DNA from 4 places in the Shewanella sp. MSW genome. Region 1 is predicted to be linked to each of the others. Evidence: predicted binding sites of a transcription regulator. Region 1 holds the regulator's gene; each other region holds the start of a gene.
What was found. The regulator FliA, encoded in region 1, starts transcription of late flagellar genes. The targets are predictions, from matches to a motif close to CTAAAGNTNNNNNNNNNNNNGCCGATA.

Region 1 (3,758 bases):
AGTATCTCTTCATCAACATCAAAGGCCATTAAATTGACTCCTAATTAGAAACCCAGACTTGAGAGCAGATCATCGACTTCATCCTGACCATTCACCACGTCTTCGCGTTGCTCTGCGTTCAGTATGGGACCTTCTGCCTCTATGCTCTTATCCTCAGCGCCGCAGAGATCATCCAGCGGCTGCTCACCGAACACTGTCAGCAACGAAACCAAGCTGTTTTCCACTTCCCGCACCAGCTCTATGACCCGACGGATCATCTGTCCGGTCAAATCCTGAAAATCCTGAGCCATCAGTATCTGATTCAGTAATTCCCGCAGCCGACAAGCATCGGCTTCACTCTGTTGCATAAAGTGTTGTACGTCATGACACAGGCCCTTGAACTCATGCAAGGCCAAATCACGGCGCATCAGCTTATCCCAGGCGGGTTTGACATTTTGCAGATTGGTACTCAGAGCATCCGACAAAGGCAAGCATTCTTCGACTGCGTCCATAGTTTTGTTGGCTGCTTGCTCTGTCATATCAATGACATAGGTAAGGCGTTCTTTGGCGTCTGGGATATCAGTGTTGGCAAGCTCAATAAGGCGGCTATCTACCTGAAAATCCACTAAGGCGTTGTGCAACTGGCGGGTCAGCTTACCGACTTCTTCGAACAGATCCCTTTGCAGGGGAGCCGCCAGTTCCCGCAGCAATTCGTCGGCCTTATCCTGCTCTCCCTGACTGAGCAGGGCAACCAATTCCTGTGCCTGCTCCAAAGTCACCAGCCCGGATGTCTCTGCTTTCATTGCATCACCCCACTCAACCGAGCCGTTCGAAAATCTTATCCAATTTCTCTTTCAACGTAGCCGCGGTAAAAGGCTTAACAACATAACCATTCACGCCGGCCTGAGCCGCCGCAATAATCTGTTCACGTTTGGCTTCGGCAGTTACCATTAACACAGGGATATGTTTGAGATGCTCGTCGGCACGAATCGCCTTGAGCAGGTCGATTCCCTGCATCCCAGGCATGTTCCAGTCGGTCACGACGAAGTCAAAGTCGCCCTTTTGCAGCATAGGCAGAGCTGTTGAACCATCGTCTGCTTCCTGGGTGTTATTGAACCCCAGGTCTCGCAACAAGTTCTTAATGATCCGTCTCATCGTTGAAAAGTCGTCAACGATGAGAATCTTCATATTCTTGTCCAAGGTTTCCTCCGGTGAGCTGACATACTTATAAGTTGCTCAATCATTAATTACGCTTGTGTCCAGTGCTTGAGTTTGGCTTTCAGCCTCAGCATGGCCTGACTATGGATCTGGCTCACCCGGGACTCACTTACCTCAAGAATGACACCAATCTCTTTTAAATTCAGTGCTTCGTCATAATACAGCGACAAAACCAAGGCATCGCGCTCTGGCAAGCGCTTAATGGCATCGGTTAAGGCTGATTGGAATTGGCTTTGAGCCAGGCCCTCAAAAGTGTCATCTGCCGGCATATCTTCCGACATCAACACATCGGGCGCTACCCCCAAATCTTCTATTCCTATGATTTTACCGGTGGAAACATCATTGAGAATATGATGGTATTCATCCAACGACATCTCCAATCGCTCGGCAATTTCACTATCACGGGCATCCCGCCCCAACTCCTGTTCGAGCTCATCCATCACCTGAGCGACTCGCCGGTTATTGCGATGAACCGAGCGTGGAACCCAGTCGCCACGGCGTATCTCATCTATCATGGCGCCACGAATGCGGATCCCGGCAAAGGTCTCAAACTTGGCGCCTTTGCTGCCATCAAACTTGGATGAAGCTTCCAGCAATCCCATCATGCCGGCCTGCAGCAGGTCATCGAGTTGAACCGATGCAGGCAGACGGGCAAGCAGATGATGGGCTATTCGTTTTACCAGCGGTGCATAATGCTCAACGATCTGTGTCTTATCGTTTAAACCTGCGTATGCAGCCGCTTTATTCACTCGTACCATCCTCTCGGTAATCTGTCCTTTGAACCAAGCGCTCAACAAAAAACTCGAGATGCCCCCCAGGTTGCTGAGGTATAGGCCAGCTCATAATCTTGTTTGCCAGTCCATGATAAGCAATACTGGCCGGAGACTTGGGATAGGCTTCCACTATCAATTTCTGTTTCCGCACCGACTTGCGCAGGTTCTCATCAAACGGAATGGTTGCCACAAGTTCAAGTGCCACATCCAAAAATCTGTCAGTTACTTTACTGAGCTTAGCAAATAACTCCATCCCTTCCCGCAAACTCCGTACCATATTTGCGACAATTTTGAAGCGGAACACACCATGCTCACGACTGAGGATCTTAATCAGCGCATAAGCATCGGTAATAGAGGTAGGTTCATCACAGACAACCACAAGTACATCCTGTGATGCACGGGAGAAGCTGAGTACCATATCCGATATCCCGGCAGCCGTATCGACTACCAAGATATCAAACTGGGTTTTCATTTCACTGAAGGCGCGGATAAGCCCGGCGTGCTGAGCCGCAGTCAGTTCGACCATGGCCTGAGTCCCCGAGGTGGCGGGAATAATACCTATTCCTTTTGGGCCTCGAACGATAATATCATCAAGCTCCGACTCTCCCGATAGCACATGGGACAAATTGCGTTCGGCGCGTAAGCCGAGCATCACATCCACATTAGCCAACCCTAAGTCAGCATCCAAAACCAGGACACGTTTGCCTTTTTCTGCCAGAGCAACCGCGGTGTTGATGGAGACACTGGTTTTACCCACGCCCCCCTTGCCTCCGGTCACGGCAATTACTTTTACTTTTTCGTTATTTGGTTGATTCATCATTCGTAAACCGCTCGCTTGGTCCCGGGTCATAGCTTTACTCAAATGCATAGGTCATCTCTTCTGACCTGGCTTTATTATTAAAATGACTTGCTTCAGTCTTGTTCAATATGGCCAATGCCTGCTTGGCCAAGGTCAGGGTATCAGCGACCTGCATATCCTCAGGAACCCTTTGACCATCAGTAATATAACTTAATGATAATCCACTTTGGATCAACACGCTCAACGCGGCACCCAAAGAAACGGACTCATCAAGTTTAGTTAAAACCGCCCCTGCGAGATCAATTCGCTGGAAATGACTTACCGCCTCTTCAAGCACCCGACGTTGGCCGGTCGCCGAGAGCACCAGATAGCTACGAATAGGCAAACGGGTATTGGCGGCAAGGTTATCCAGTTGTTGGTACAAGCGCATATCCCTTTGCCCCATACCAGCGGTATCTATCAAAACCAGCTTCCGGCTGCGGAACTGATACAGTATCTGCTCCAACTCATTGAGGTCATGAGCCTGCTTCACCGGACATCCCATTATTTTGCCATAAGTTGCCAATTGCTCAAAGGCTCCGATGCGATAATGGTCCATGGTAACCAACAATACGGAATCCGGGCCATGATGGGCAATAAAACGGGCCGCCAATTTAGCCAATGTCGTGGTTTTACCGACTCCTGTAGGGCCGACCAGCGCGACAATACCGCCCTGACGCATTAAATCATCACCCTGATTATCAAGCAGGTTTGCCAGACTTTGCGGCAAGGCATGCCCAAGCTCAGCACTTTGATAGTGCTGACTCAGCGATGCCAGACGCTCGGCAACTTCAGGGGAGAATTCGGCTTCCAGTAATTTACGTTCCAGCATGGCACCGACAGGATCGGTGCGGCTACGCTGATCCGCCATCAAACTGGACAGCTGATGAGTCAACAAGCCGCGCAGAGAAGCCAGCTCTTCACGCATGGCCTCCATCTCTTGTTGTTGC
Region 2 (3,758 bases), on a different contig from region 1:
ACAGTGATGATCCCGGGCACATCTTTGAGTAGCTCACCAACCGCCTGCACCACAGGCTTGAACCTGGGCTGCAGGAAACCCGAACCTGAGGCAAAGGCGCCCTTCTCCCGAATACGGATGATAATCTGCTGTCCCAGAGACTCGATTTCAATAGCGCCGTCCACTATCTCTTTGTTGAGCGCCTCGGCCATCTTCTTGACCTGCTCGTTAATCTGATCCTGAGCTGCCTGCTGCTCCTGGGTCTTCTTGTCTTCGGCCTGCTCTTGCGCCGTGGCCGAAGCCTCGCCGCCACGCTGCTCGCCCCTTTGCTGCTGCACGCCACCGGCACTGTCGTCATCCCCTTCCTGATACTCGAGGATCTGCTGGGTCATCTCGTTGGTTTGCTGGTTAATTATTTCAATCGGGGTGGGATCCGGACGTCCGGGGCGAAACTCCAGCGCAATCACTGAGGTGCCTTTGGGAATATCTTTCACTTCCACCTTGTTCTGCACCCCGAAGGCGTATTTCATCGAGCCGGCTATCTGTTTGAACTTCATGACATCCATTTCAGAGAAAGCCAGCAGCAACACGAAGAAACACATCAGCAGCGACATCAGGTCGGCAAAGGTTGCCAGCCACATGGGTGCACCGGGTGGCGGACAATCACACTTGGGCTTGGCCATAGTGCTACTCTCCGTCCGTTGTATCTATTTTGCGCTGTTTCTCTGACAGGTAGTTTTTGAGGAAGCCCTCAATCACCCTGGGGTTCTGGCCATCCTGAATAGCCAGTACAGCGTCCATAATCAGATTGCGGTTAAGCATCTCTTCGTTCATCCGCAGCGCCAGTTTATCGGCAATCGGGATCGCCACCATATTGGCAATAATGGCGCCGTACAAGGTGGTCAACAAGGCCACCGCCATTGCCGGGCCGATGGATTTGGGGTCATCCATGTTGGACAACATGGCCACCAGACCAATCAGAGTACCTATCATACCCATAGCCGGTGCCACATCACCCAGAGCCTTGAAGATACTGATCCCCGCCTTATGGCGCTCTTCGGTCAGTTGAATATCTTTCTCCAGCGCTTCACGCACCACATCGCCGTCATGGCCGTCCACCAGCATATCAACCGCTTTTTGCATAAAACTGTTGGAAATTTGCGCCTCTTCCAGCGCCAGAAAGCCCCCTTTACGGGCAGCGTCTGCCATGGTAACCGACTGTTCAATCAACTCTTCAGGTTTATCCAGTTTGAACATAAACGCCTTGGCGGCAATCTTGACCGCCCCTAAAAACTGCTTGAGGTTGAACTTCATCATCACCACAAACAGCGAGCCGACAAGCACGATCAATACAGAGGGTACATCGATAAAGATGGCAATGCCGCCACTGCTGACCATTGCCATGATAATAAAAGCAAAAGCACCTACCAGTCCTATCAGGGTTGCTAAATCCACAGTGGCTCCTCACCTCTAAAGCAGACCCGACACAGTGTGGCCGGGATCTCTATCCCATACAAGCCGATCCGCCCCAAAGGGTGATATAGGATCTTGGCTATTCACAGGAGATGAATATGATAATTTTCAATAGTTTCTATTTTGAGTTATCGGACAGGGCTTAAGCAAGTTTAGGAAGATTTTAATTTTCTCTAAAAAAAATCAGCGACAAAGCGTGCTGTTGAGCAAATAACGGGCGCTTCAATTTGACCCTTATCGCGCCCTGATATACCTTGTGTCACGCTGAACATAACGCCAAGACACCTGCAGCCCTCCCTCTCTCCTTTTACCTTTGCACCGTGCCAATCAGGTCGCAGGAATGGGCCGGCAACCAAGGTGCATCAAGGAAACTGATTGTGGCCAAAAAACCCGAAAATCTGAGTTTTGAAGAATCTCTCAACGAGCTGGAACGCATAGTCGTCGAACTGGAACGCGGTGAAGTATCGCTGGACGACGCGCTAAAACAGTTCGAACGTGGCATAGGTTTGGTGCGCAGCAGCCAAGCCAAACTGGAACAGGCACAGCAGAAAGTAGCCATACTGCTTGCACAGGATCCCCAGGCGCCATTGAGCCCATTTACAGTCGAGGGTGAGTGAGTGTTAACCCAAGCTATTAACCAATACCAGCAGAGAGTCAATCAAAGAATTGCCACCATACTGGACACCCTGGATGATACCGAGCCCAGACTCAAGGCCGCCATGCGTCATGGAGCCCTGCTGGGTGGAAAGCGTATTCGGCCGTTTCTGGTCTACTCTGTAGGTGAAATGCTCGGCGTTCCCCTTGAGCGTCTCGATGATTGCGCCGCCGCCATAGAGTGTATTCACGCCTATTCGCTGATCCATGACGATCTGCCGGCCATGGACGACGATGCCCTGCGCCGCGGTCAGCCAACTGTGCATATCGCCTTTGACGAAGCCACCGCTATTCTGGCCGGTGATGCCTTGCAGACCTTGGCCTTTGAACTTATCAGCAGCGACATTGAAGGCCTCAGCGACCGCCAACACCTGCGTCTGGTACAGGCGCTGGCAAAAGCATCCGGCTACCGCGGTATGTGCGGCGGCCAGGCGCAGGATCTCAATGCCACCGACAAAGAGATCTCGCTTGAGCAACTCACCGCCTTGCACAGATTGAAGACAGGAGCCCTTATCCGCTGCGCCGTCGAGTTTGCGGTCATTGCCGCCGATATTGACGCCAAAGAAGAACAAGCACTGCTGGAATACGCCGATGCCGTGGGCCTGGCGTTCCAGGTACAGGACGACATTCTCGATATTACCGGCAGCACAGAAGAACTTGGCAAACCCCAGGGTTCGGATCTCGATGCCAACAAGAGTACCTACCCGAAACTGTTGGGGCTGGAAGGCGCCAAGACTACAGCTCAAAAACTGCTGGAAGATGCACTATCAGCGCTGGCAAAATTGCCATACAATAGCCAGTTAATTGCCGAATTCGCCCGCTATATCGTTGAGCGAAGAGTATAAAAAGAGACAAAGTATCTCGTTATGAGTCTGGATATCACTCAGTTTCCTGTGCTGGCACAGGCCAATACCCCGGAAGAGTTACGTCAACTTCCACAAAGCCTGCTCCCTCAGCTGGCCGACGAGCTCAGGGAGTTTTTATTAAAATCTGTGGGCATGTCGAGCGGTCACTTTGCCTCTGGCTTAGGTACGGTCGAACTGACCGTGGCGCTGCATTATGTCTACAACACCCCGTTTGACCGCCTGGTCTGGGATGTGGGCCATCAAGCCTATCCGCACAAGATCCTTACCGGTCGTCGCGATCGCATGCCTACCATACGCCAAAAAGGTGGTCTGCATCCTTTCCCCTGGCGGGAAGAGAGTGAGTACGACACCTTCAGTGTCGGCCACTCCGGCACCTCAATTTCCGCCGCACTGGCAATGGCGGTCGCCGCGGATAAAGAACAGGCCGGCCGCAAGGTAGTAGCCGTGATAGGCGATGGTGCCATGACAGGCGGCATGGTGTTTGAAGCCATGAACCACGCCGGCGATCTGCACAAAGACATGCTGATGGTGCTCAACGACAACGAGATGTCTATCTCGGAAAACGTCGGCGCCCTCAATAACCACCTGGCACAGCTGATGTCAGGCCGCTTCTACACCACGATACGAGAAGGCGGCAAGAAAGTACTCAAGGGCATGCCCGTCATCAAAGAGATGGCGCGCCGCACCGAGGAACACCTTAAAGGCATGGTGGTACCGGGAACCCTGTTTGAAGAGCTGGGATTTAACTACATAGGTCCTATCGATGGCCATGATGTGGATGCTCTG
Region 3 (3,758 bases), on a different contig from region 1:
TGTTGATAGAGGCGATGACAGCAGGCATCGATATCGAGATCGCCGCTATCATCAAGCAACAATGCAAATTCATCGCTGCCTACTCTGGCAATACTGCAGTCGGGATAAAGAGAAGCAAAATGTTTCAGACGACGGGCGACTTCAATCAACAGGGCGTCGCCCTGTTCATGTCCATAGGTATCATTGAAGCGTTTAAAACCAATCAAATCGATCAGCAGCAACTGCCCGCTAAAGGTTCTATCGAGTAAACGATTAAAATGGGTACGGTTGTATAGCCCGGTCAGGCTGCAACGCCAGGCCAAGCGCTCAAGTTCGGCCTGATAGTTATGCTGCTCGGTACAATCTTCGCAGGATACCAACACATAGTGATTACCACGCTGGGTAATAAATTGACTGGCATGGTATCTGAGCCAGTATTCCTGGCCAGACTCCCGATTAAGCATCACTTCGCCCGTCGCTACTTCGCCACGCAACACCTTGGCCAGGGTCATTTCAGCCTGTTTGGGTTGCTGCTTGAAGAAGGACAACTGCTTTAGACTGGCACCCAGCATTTTCTCTTTTGGGATGCCGGTGATCTGTTCATGGGCGCTGTTGATGTATTCAATCGCTTCTGTGTGCAAATTGATCAGCATACTGACCTGGGCCGATTGTTCAGCGGCCGACTGAAACAGCGTCAGCAATTCATCTTTGCGGTAGGCGTCATGGGTCGCCAGAGTCAGCGCAAGCTGGTCAGCCACTTGCGATGCCAAATGGATTTCCAAATCACTCCAGTGATGCCCGGTAGAGGTTCGCTCCAGGCTCAAAACCCCTTCAATATGACCATTGATCCTGATAGCAACATCCAGAGAACTGGCAATACCGTTGACGCTAAAATAGATTTCGGCAAGTTCGCTCATGCGCCAATCAACCACCGCATCATTGGCGTCAATATGGCGTTTTTGCTTGAGTTGGTCGATATAAGATGGAATTTGATTGAGGTGTAATGGACGCGGCGTTTTAAGAGGCTTTCCCGAGCCAAAGCGGGCAACTTCAAACTGTACATGCTGATCCCTGGACCAGGACCAGACACTGGCATGTTGCACATCGAGATATTGACACAGGAGTTCTGTAGCCAGTTCAGCCGTCTTGGCGAAGTCGCCCTGTTGCTTGGCAACCGAGTTGGTCAACAACTCCAGCAATCGCTGATAACTACGTCGCTTCACACATATCCTCAGGTTCCCTTTCGGGCTCAAAGAAACCCGCGCCGAATGCGCGGGCCTGCCATCATATCTCTGCGCGAGATTACACTTTTACATAATACCCAGCAAGACAACTCATACTTTGTTACATTTACCTTGTTATGTCTTGCTTTGTGGCTTTGGTTTACGAACAGAACACTACTGACCATTTGGCTAAAAGCGCAGCTTATGCCAAAGCGTTTTCCAACTGAAAAATCATTTTCTCGGCACTGCAGGAAAAAGTCAGCGCCAGGGTCACAGTCTGCTCTGAGTTGCTGAGTTCTACCTTGACATCGGCGAAGCGGTCTGTGGCCAATTGCTTGAGAGCCTCGGCATCAACCATTGCCGACTCACCTTGAAAAGTCAACGAAAGCAAGGTGTCTCCTTCTTCGACCACTGTTCCTATATCCACATAGCTGCCACATTCGGCACAAGTGTCCTGCACATTGGCGGCCTGAGCCTGTTCAATACTCTTCATCTCTTATCTCCGATAGTGAGAGTCACGCAACAGTATAAACCATGGACGACCCCTGGACTGAGGCAAGCCTCACGCCGTTTGATATAGACAGGCCAGTTTACGTTGTTCCGATAGTTGATCAACAAACTCCATCAATGCCACCTTGGGTTGGTTCAAGACACCTTCCGTGCGCAGCCTTGTGCGCCAATCACAATTATTCAGCGCTTCCTGCATCCCGCTGTCTCTCTTCCCTCGAATAACCACAGGTTCAGGCATCAAGGCCTGGGCCAACTGAAAGCTACGTTCACCGTCACTGAGAAAATGATAGCTGTTGTCTACCGGCAAAGGCTCCTGACTCAAGTCGCCAAGCAAAGCTTGAGGCGCAGGCAAGTCAAATTGCTGCCGCAGGACAGTGTCTAGTTCAATATCGTCGTGCAGGTGAAACTGAGGCCAATCGCGCACATCTTGAGACAGCAATGCCAAAAGCAGGGCAAACTCACCCCGGCGATGGGACTCAACAGCCAGATTCAACCGTTCGCCCAATTGCAGCTCATTGATTAAGGAAACATCAGCACGCATAAAAAAACACCAACAAAACAACTCGTTGTTAGTTAATCGACCAAATGACCACGAACTTTAGCCCTTTTTTTAAAATCGGGCTTTACATGAAAAAGGTTTCTGACTACTATGGCGGCCGCAATTGAGGAGGGGTTCCCGAGTGGCCAAAGGGATCAGACTGTAAATCTGACGGCTCCGCCTTCGAAGGTTCGAATCCTTCTCCCTCCACCATTTGCCTACAATTTAAAAAGACACGAAAGTGAAATCGTGGAGGGGTTCCCGAGTGGCCAAAGGGATCAGACTGTAAATCTGACGGCTCCGCCTTCGAAGGTTCGAATCCTTCTCCCTCCACCATCTTTCACTCCAATGTCTGGCTCCAAATATGTGGAGGGGTTCCCGAGTGGCCAAAGGGATCAGACTGTAAATCTGACGGCTCCGCCTTCGAAGGTTCGAATCCTTCTCCCTCCACCATTTCTTTTTATCCTTTAATAAAACTCGCAAACGTTTTATCTGCGCCTAAACTATCCAATTCCACAATAATCAATAGCCTAGCCTGTATCTGTGCCTGAATGCACCTGAGTTTTCGCTATCCATTGTCATTACCTTTGGTTATGATTAAGACCATCCTGTTATAAGAAAGAACAGCAACAATGGCCGATCTCTGGGTAAACGAAGCAATTGCCAAAATCGAAGCCGATTTTCAGCGCAGCGCCGACACACATTTGATTAAACTGGAACTGCCGGCGGTAGCCGGAGTGGATATCTACCTTAAAGACGAAAGCACCCATCCAACCGGAAGCCTCAAACACCGTTTGGCAAGATCACTGTTTCTCTACGCCCTGTGTAACGGCTGGATCAAACAGGATACTCCTGTCATTGAATCCTCATCCGGCAGCACTGCTGTCTCCGAGGCCTACTTTGCCCGACTGCTGGGACTACCCTTTATTGCCGTTATGCCGGCGTCCACCGCCCGCAAGAAGATACAGCAGATAGAGTTTTATGGCGGCCGTTGTCACTTTGTCAATCACTCCAGCGAAATATACGCCGAGTCTGAACGGCTGGCGCGGGAGCTGAATGGCCATTATATGGATCAGTTCACCTATGCCGAGCGAGCCACCGACTGGCGCGGCAACAATAACATTGCCAATGCCATTTTCGATCAGATGCAGCGCGAGCCCTTCCCTATTCCCGAGTGGATTGTGATGAGCCCGGGTACCGGCGGCACTTCGGCCACCATTGGCCGTTATATCCGCTATCAACGGCTTTGCACCAAGCTGTGTGTGGTCGACCCGGATAACTCAGTGTTCTATGACTATTTTCAACAAAGAGATGCGGCCATCACCTGTGAGCAAGGCAGCAAGATTGAAGGTATAGGCCGGCCCAGAGTCGAGCCCTCCTTTATCCCGGGGGTAGTCGACTCCATGTTGAAGATCCCCGATGCCGCCTCAGTGGCGACAATCCATTGGCTGGAACAGATCATCGGCCGCAAGACAGGGGCCTCGACCGGCACCAACCTCTATGGCGCC
Region 4 (3,758 bases), on a different contig from region 1:
ATGATGCCCTGTTTGCCAGCGGTTACCTTCAAGGCCATTTTGCCGTGGTGCTGGCCGAGCTGGAAAACGAGTCAGAGCAAGGGCTGGATGCCTTGAATGAGCGGATGCAACAATGCCTGAAACTGGCAGCCAAAGAGCTTGAAGATGCCGACTATCGTCTGGTGGATAACGCTTGGTCAGAACTGAAACAACGGATCGCCGCCTGAGTTTTGTCGGCGCAGCGAGACAAGTTTGTTGTTGTTCCGGGTATAAAACCCGCAGTGGCTCCTTGTTGAAAAGGAAAGCTGTAATGCCGTCAATATTATCGAAATAAATATTATCCGATGACAAGAGTCATCGGATTTTTGTCTCTTTAAAGCCCTACGTAAGAATAGTTTTATTCGACAGCGTTTTTGTTCTCTGGAGCACGCCGGGTTACCGGAGTAAAAGAGACCTTTGGTGAACTGCTGCGGTAAATGGGGGAAGTGTTAGTCTCAGTGTTAGTTGTGCATTTTGCCAACTGCTTAGTCTGAGGCTGAGAGACTATTGTCGGATAGTCACGGGCTGGCTCGGCAAAAATGGCAAAAATAAAGAAAACAGGATGAATTCAATGGAGTTGGAGATCCCGGAGCAGGACAAGCTGGCCTTCGGCCAGTATTACGGGAAAAAGATTGCCCCCAAGTGTCGGCGTTATGAGTCGGTACGAGAGGCCGCCGCTGCCAGGTATAAAGAGCGTAGAAAGATAGTTGCGCCTCTCACCTTTATCGGCATTCCGGCATTTTTGCTGTTTTTTGCCATGAGTTTCTATGGCGCTTTCATGCTGGATTTTAAAGATGGGGTGTTTTTCATTGGTTTTGGCGGCGCCTTGGTATCCCTGGGATTGGTGGTGTTGGCCAATATCTGGGCAGGCAGTGAGATAGGTGAACTGCGTACCCAGATAGTCGAGGAGATCTATCCTTTACTGCTGGGTTATTTCGGTAAAAGCTTTGCGTTCAATCCTCCGGGATTGCCTGAACTGGAAAGCTATAAAGACTATGGTCTCTTTCCCGACTATGACAAAGGTTATTTTCAAAACTCAGTCAGAGGCAAGTATCTTAATGTGCCTTTTCTGCTTAGGGAACTGACGTTACTCGAACGCACAGGCAAGAACGATAATGGTCCCCAATATAAGACGCTGTTCGATGGCATAGTGATAGAGTTCGAGCTGCCGAAGAGATTTTCCGCCACCATCCAGGTGCGCCGCGATAAAGGTTTTATGGCCAATGGCTTGGCGCAGTTTAGAAGCAAACTCACGCGGGTAAAGCTGGAAGACCCGGACTTTGAGGGTAGATTTGAAGTTTACAGTGACGATCAGCTCGAAGCCAGATATGTGCTTAATACAGTGACCATGGAACGTTTGTTGTCACTATCAGGATTTTATCAAGGTGAGCTGGAAGCCTGTTTTAAACAGGGGCGATTGTTTGTCAAAATAGCCTGTCAGCATAGCTATTTTGAGCCGCAACTTGATCTACTCAAGCCGCTGGATCTCAGCGCAGACATAGAACAAGTGTTTAAAGAGATCCATGAAGTGTTCGATTTGATTAAGGCTCTTAAACTCGACAGTCGCACTGGGCTTTAAATATGAGGCTCAAGACCTTGGTTTTGAGCCGGGCTGTCTTTGTTTTCTGGTCACTGGTCGGTGGTTGCTGATGCACCCTCAAGCCAAACGCTCAAATAGTTTGGCTTGAGGCCAGGAAATCCCAGAGTTTTAGTCGGCTTATATGTCTGAGCCGGTTTAGATATCCCCTTGCGGGGTGTCGGTTTCGGCGGTGGCAGGCAAAGGCCAGCCGCCAAGAGCTTTCCAGCGGTTCACTATGTAGCAGAACAGCTCGGCGGTGCGCTCTGTATCATAAAGCGCCGAATGGGCTTCTTTGTTGTCAAAGGGGATCCCGGCCAAGCTGCAGGCCTTGGCCAGTACTGTGTGTCCTATGGCCAATCCGGCCAGCGTGGCGGTGTCAAAAGTAGCAAAGGGATGAAACGGCGAGCGCTTGATATCATTGCGCTCGATTGCTTTGCTGACAAAGCCGTGATCGAAGGCGGCATTATGAGCCACTATGATAGATCTGTGGCAGTCGGCTGCTTTCTGCGCTTTTTTCACCGCCTTGAATATCTCCAGAAAAGCTTCTTTCTCGCTGACAGCGCCCCTGAGGGGGTTGTTGGGATCTATGCCGTTGAATGCCAGCGCCTCCGGCTCGAGGTTGGCGCCTTCAAAAGGTTCGATATGGTAGTGCAGGGTTCTGTCTATTCCCAGATTGCCCTCGGCATCCATCTTCAGCAGACTGACGGCAATCTCCAGCAGCGCGTCTGTCTGCGCATTGAAGCCAGCGGTCTCCACGTCGATCACCACAGGGAAATAGCCCCTGAATCTGTGCTTGAGTTGGTTGGCTAGGCTTGGCTGAGTCATGCATTTCCCCTGGAAAATAACGAAGCGGCTATTATGCTAAAACATCAACAGGGTGTCATGTTCGATTGTTGTTTTTATAGGCTAAAGGAATGAATTTCTTTGCCGATAGAGACAACATGGTGTGTGAAAAGAGAGATTTCTATGTGGCGTAAACTGTTTCTGCTGTCGACTCTTTGTCTGCCGTGGTCGGCGATGGCGGATCTCAGGCACTATGTGGCGTCACTCGACGACTCTCATTGGCGTGTGGCGCAAAACACCCCCATAGGTTGCAGCCTCGAGCACGATATTCCCTCCTACGGCAAAGCTGTGTTTTCCAGTCATGCGGGTAAAGAGCTGAATCTGCAGTTTACTCTGGACATGTGGCAAAAGCCTGATGCAGTGACTCATGCTCGCTTGATGAGCAAAGCGCCAGCCTGGCGTCCCGGGGTGACATCAAAGGCGATTACCGAGTTGAGCTACCAGAAATACTTCAATGGCGAAGTGCCGAAACAGGCCGCCTGGTCCATGCTGACTGAGCTGGATCGCGGCATGGAACCCACTTTCTACTACAGCGATTGGTACAACCAAAGCCACACGGTGGCGGTCGGCCTTTCCGCGGCCAACTTTGCCCAGAAATACCGCGAGTTCAAGCAGTGTCTGGCCAATCTACTGCCTTACAGTTTCGATGATATCGCCTTTACCGTGCTTACCTATGAGATGGGCGGTACTGAGTTGACCCGTTATTCCAAGGCGCAGCTGGCGCGGGTGCAGGAGTATCTGGCCTATGATCCTGAAGTGGAGCTGGTGCTGATTGATGCCTATACCGATAGTTATGGCGGCCGCAGCATTAACCAGAAGGTTTCACAACAGAGAGCTGATTCCGTTAAAGATTTTTTTGTCGCACGGGGTATCCCGGGAGACAGGATCCATACTGAAGGACACGGCGAACGGCGGCATGTGGCATCCAATGATTCCAGTGATGAACGGGTCCGTAACCGTCGGGTAGTCATCCGGATAAGCAAACCGCTCAAGTAGGGCCAAGAACTGACCTAAGAGAAGGTGCGAATAAGACCTCGAGGCCTTCTCTTTTTTAGAAAGCGGTATAATTGAGTGAGTTTATTTCGGCAAGCATTTTACTCTATATTCGTCAGCGCAACTTTTTGTTGCGACCGGACATGTTATTCCTGGCCAAGTATGGCATCTAAAAACGAAAATGCCGTTCATTGAAAGTGAACGGCATTTTGTTTGGAGTTCTGCTTAATTCGTTTAAGCCTTATCGCGATGGCAGAAATAGTCTACTGCGCGTTTTACCAGTTCAATACCTGTCTGCTCGCATGGCGGCAGCTCGGCATCGCTC

Region 2: pomA (flagellar motor protein PomA) is a predicted target of FliA. The motif match lies at 1,582-1,608, and genes of this name have one in related genera.
Region 3: AYI96_RS06995 (VC2046/SO_2500 family protein) is a predicted target of FliA. The motif match lies at 2,288-2,314, and genes of this name have one in related genera.
Region 4: AYI96_RS18985 (flagellar protein MotY) is a predicted target of FliA. The motif match lies at 2,504-2,530, and genes of this name have one in related genera.

What each region holds. Positions count from the first base shown of each region.
Region 1 covers NZ_LVDR01000014.1:93,747-97,504, forward strand. The annotation lists gene AYI96_RS15105 (chemotaxis protein CheA) at 1-29, opposite strand, end outside; gene AYI96_RS15110 (protein phosphatase CheZ) at 45-782, opposite strand; gene cheY (chemotaxis response regulator CheY) at 796-1,179, opposite strand; gene AYI96_RS15120 (RNA polymerase sigma factor FliA) at 1,227-1,946, opposite strand; gene AYI96_RS15125 (MinD/ParA family protein) at 1,939-2,820, opposite strand; gene flhF (flagellar biosynthesis protein FlhF) at 2,825-3,758, opposite strand, start outside.
Region 2 covers NZ_LVDR01000004.1:339,540-343,297, forward strand. The annotation lists gene AYI96_RS06425 (flagellar motor protein MotB) at 1-662, opposite strand, end outside; gene pomA (flagellar motor protein PomA) at 667-1,434, opposite strand; gene xseB (exodeoxyribonuclease VII small subunit) at 1,830-2,069, shown strand; gene ispA ((2E,6E)-farnesyl diphosphate synthase) at 2,070-2,951, shown strand; gene dxs (1-deoxy-D-xylulose-5-phosphate synthase) at 2,973-3,758, shown strand, end outside.
Region 3 covers NZ_LVDR01000005.1:111,957-115,714, reverse strand. The annotation lists gene AYI96_RS07005 (putative bifunctional diguanylate cyclase/phosphodiesterase) at 1-1,202, opposite strand, end outside; gene AYI96_RS07000 (DUF406 family protein) at 1,405-1,695, opposite strand; gene AYI96_RS06995 (VC2046/SO_2500 family protein) at 1,765-2,253, opposite strand; tRNA gene AYI96_RS06990 (tRNA-Tyr) at 2,379-2,463, shown strand; tRNA gene AYI96_RS06985 (tRNA-Tyr) at 2,502-2,586, shown strand; tRNA gene AYI96_RS06980 (tRNA-Tyr) at 2,619-2,703, shown strand; gene AYI96_RS06975 (PLP-dependent cysteine synthase family protein) at 2,883-3,758, shown strand, end outside.
Region 4 covers NZ_LVDR01000024.1:44,635-48,392, forward strand. The annotation lists gene AYI96_RS18970 (YfcL family protein) at 1-206, shown strand, start outside; gene AYI96_RS18975 (DUF3137 domain-containing protein) at 581-1,597, shown strand; gene rnt (ribonuclease T) at 1,754-2,422, opposite strand; gene AYI96_RS18985 (flagellar protein MotY) at 2,564-3,436, shown strand; gene AYI96_RS18990 (ketoacyl-ACP synthase III) at 3,668-3,758, opposite strand, start outside.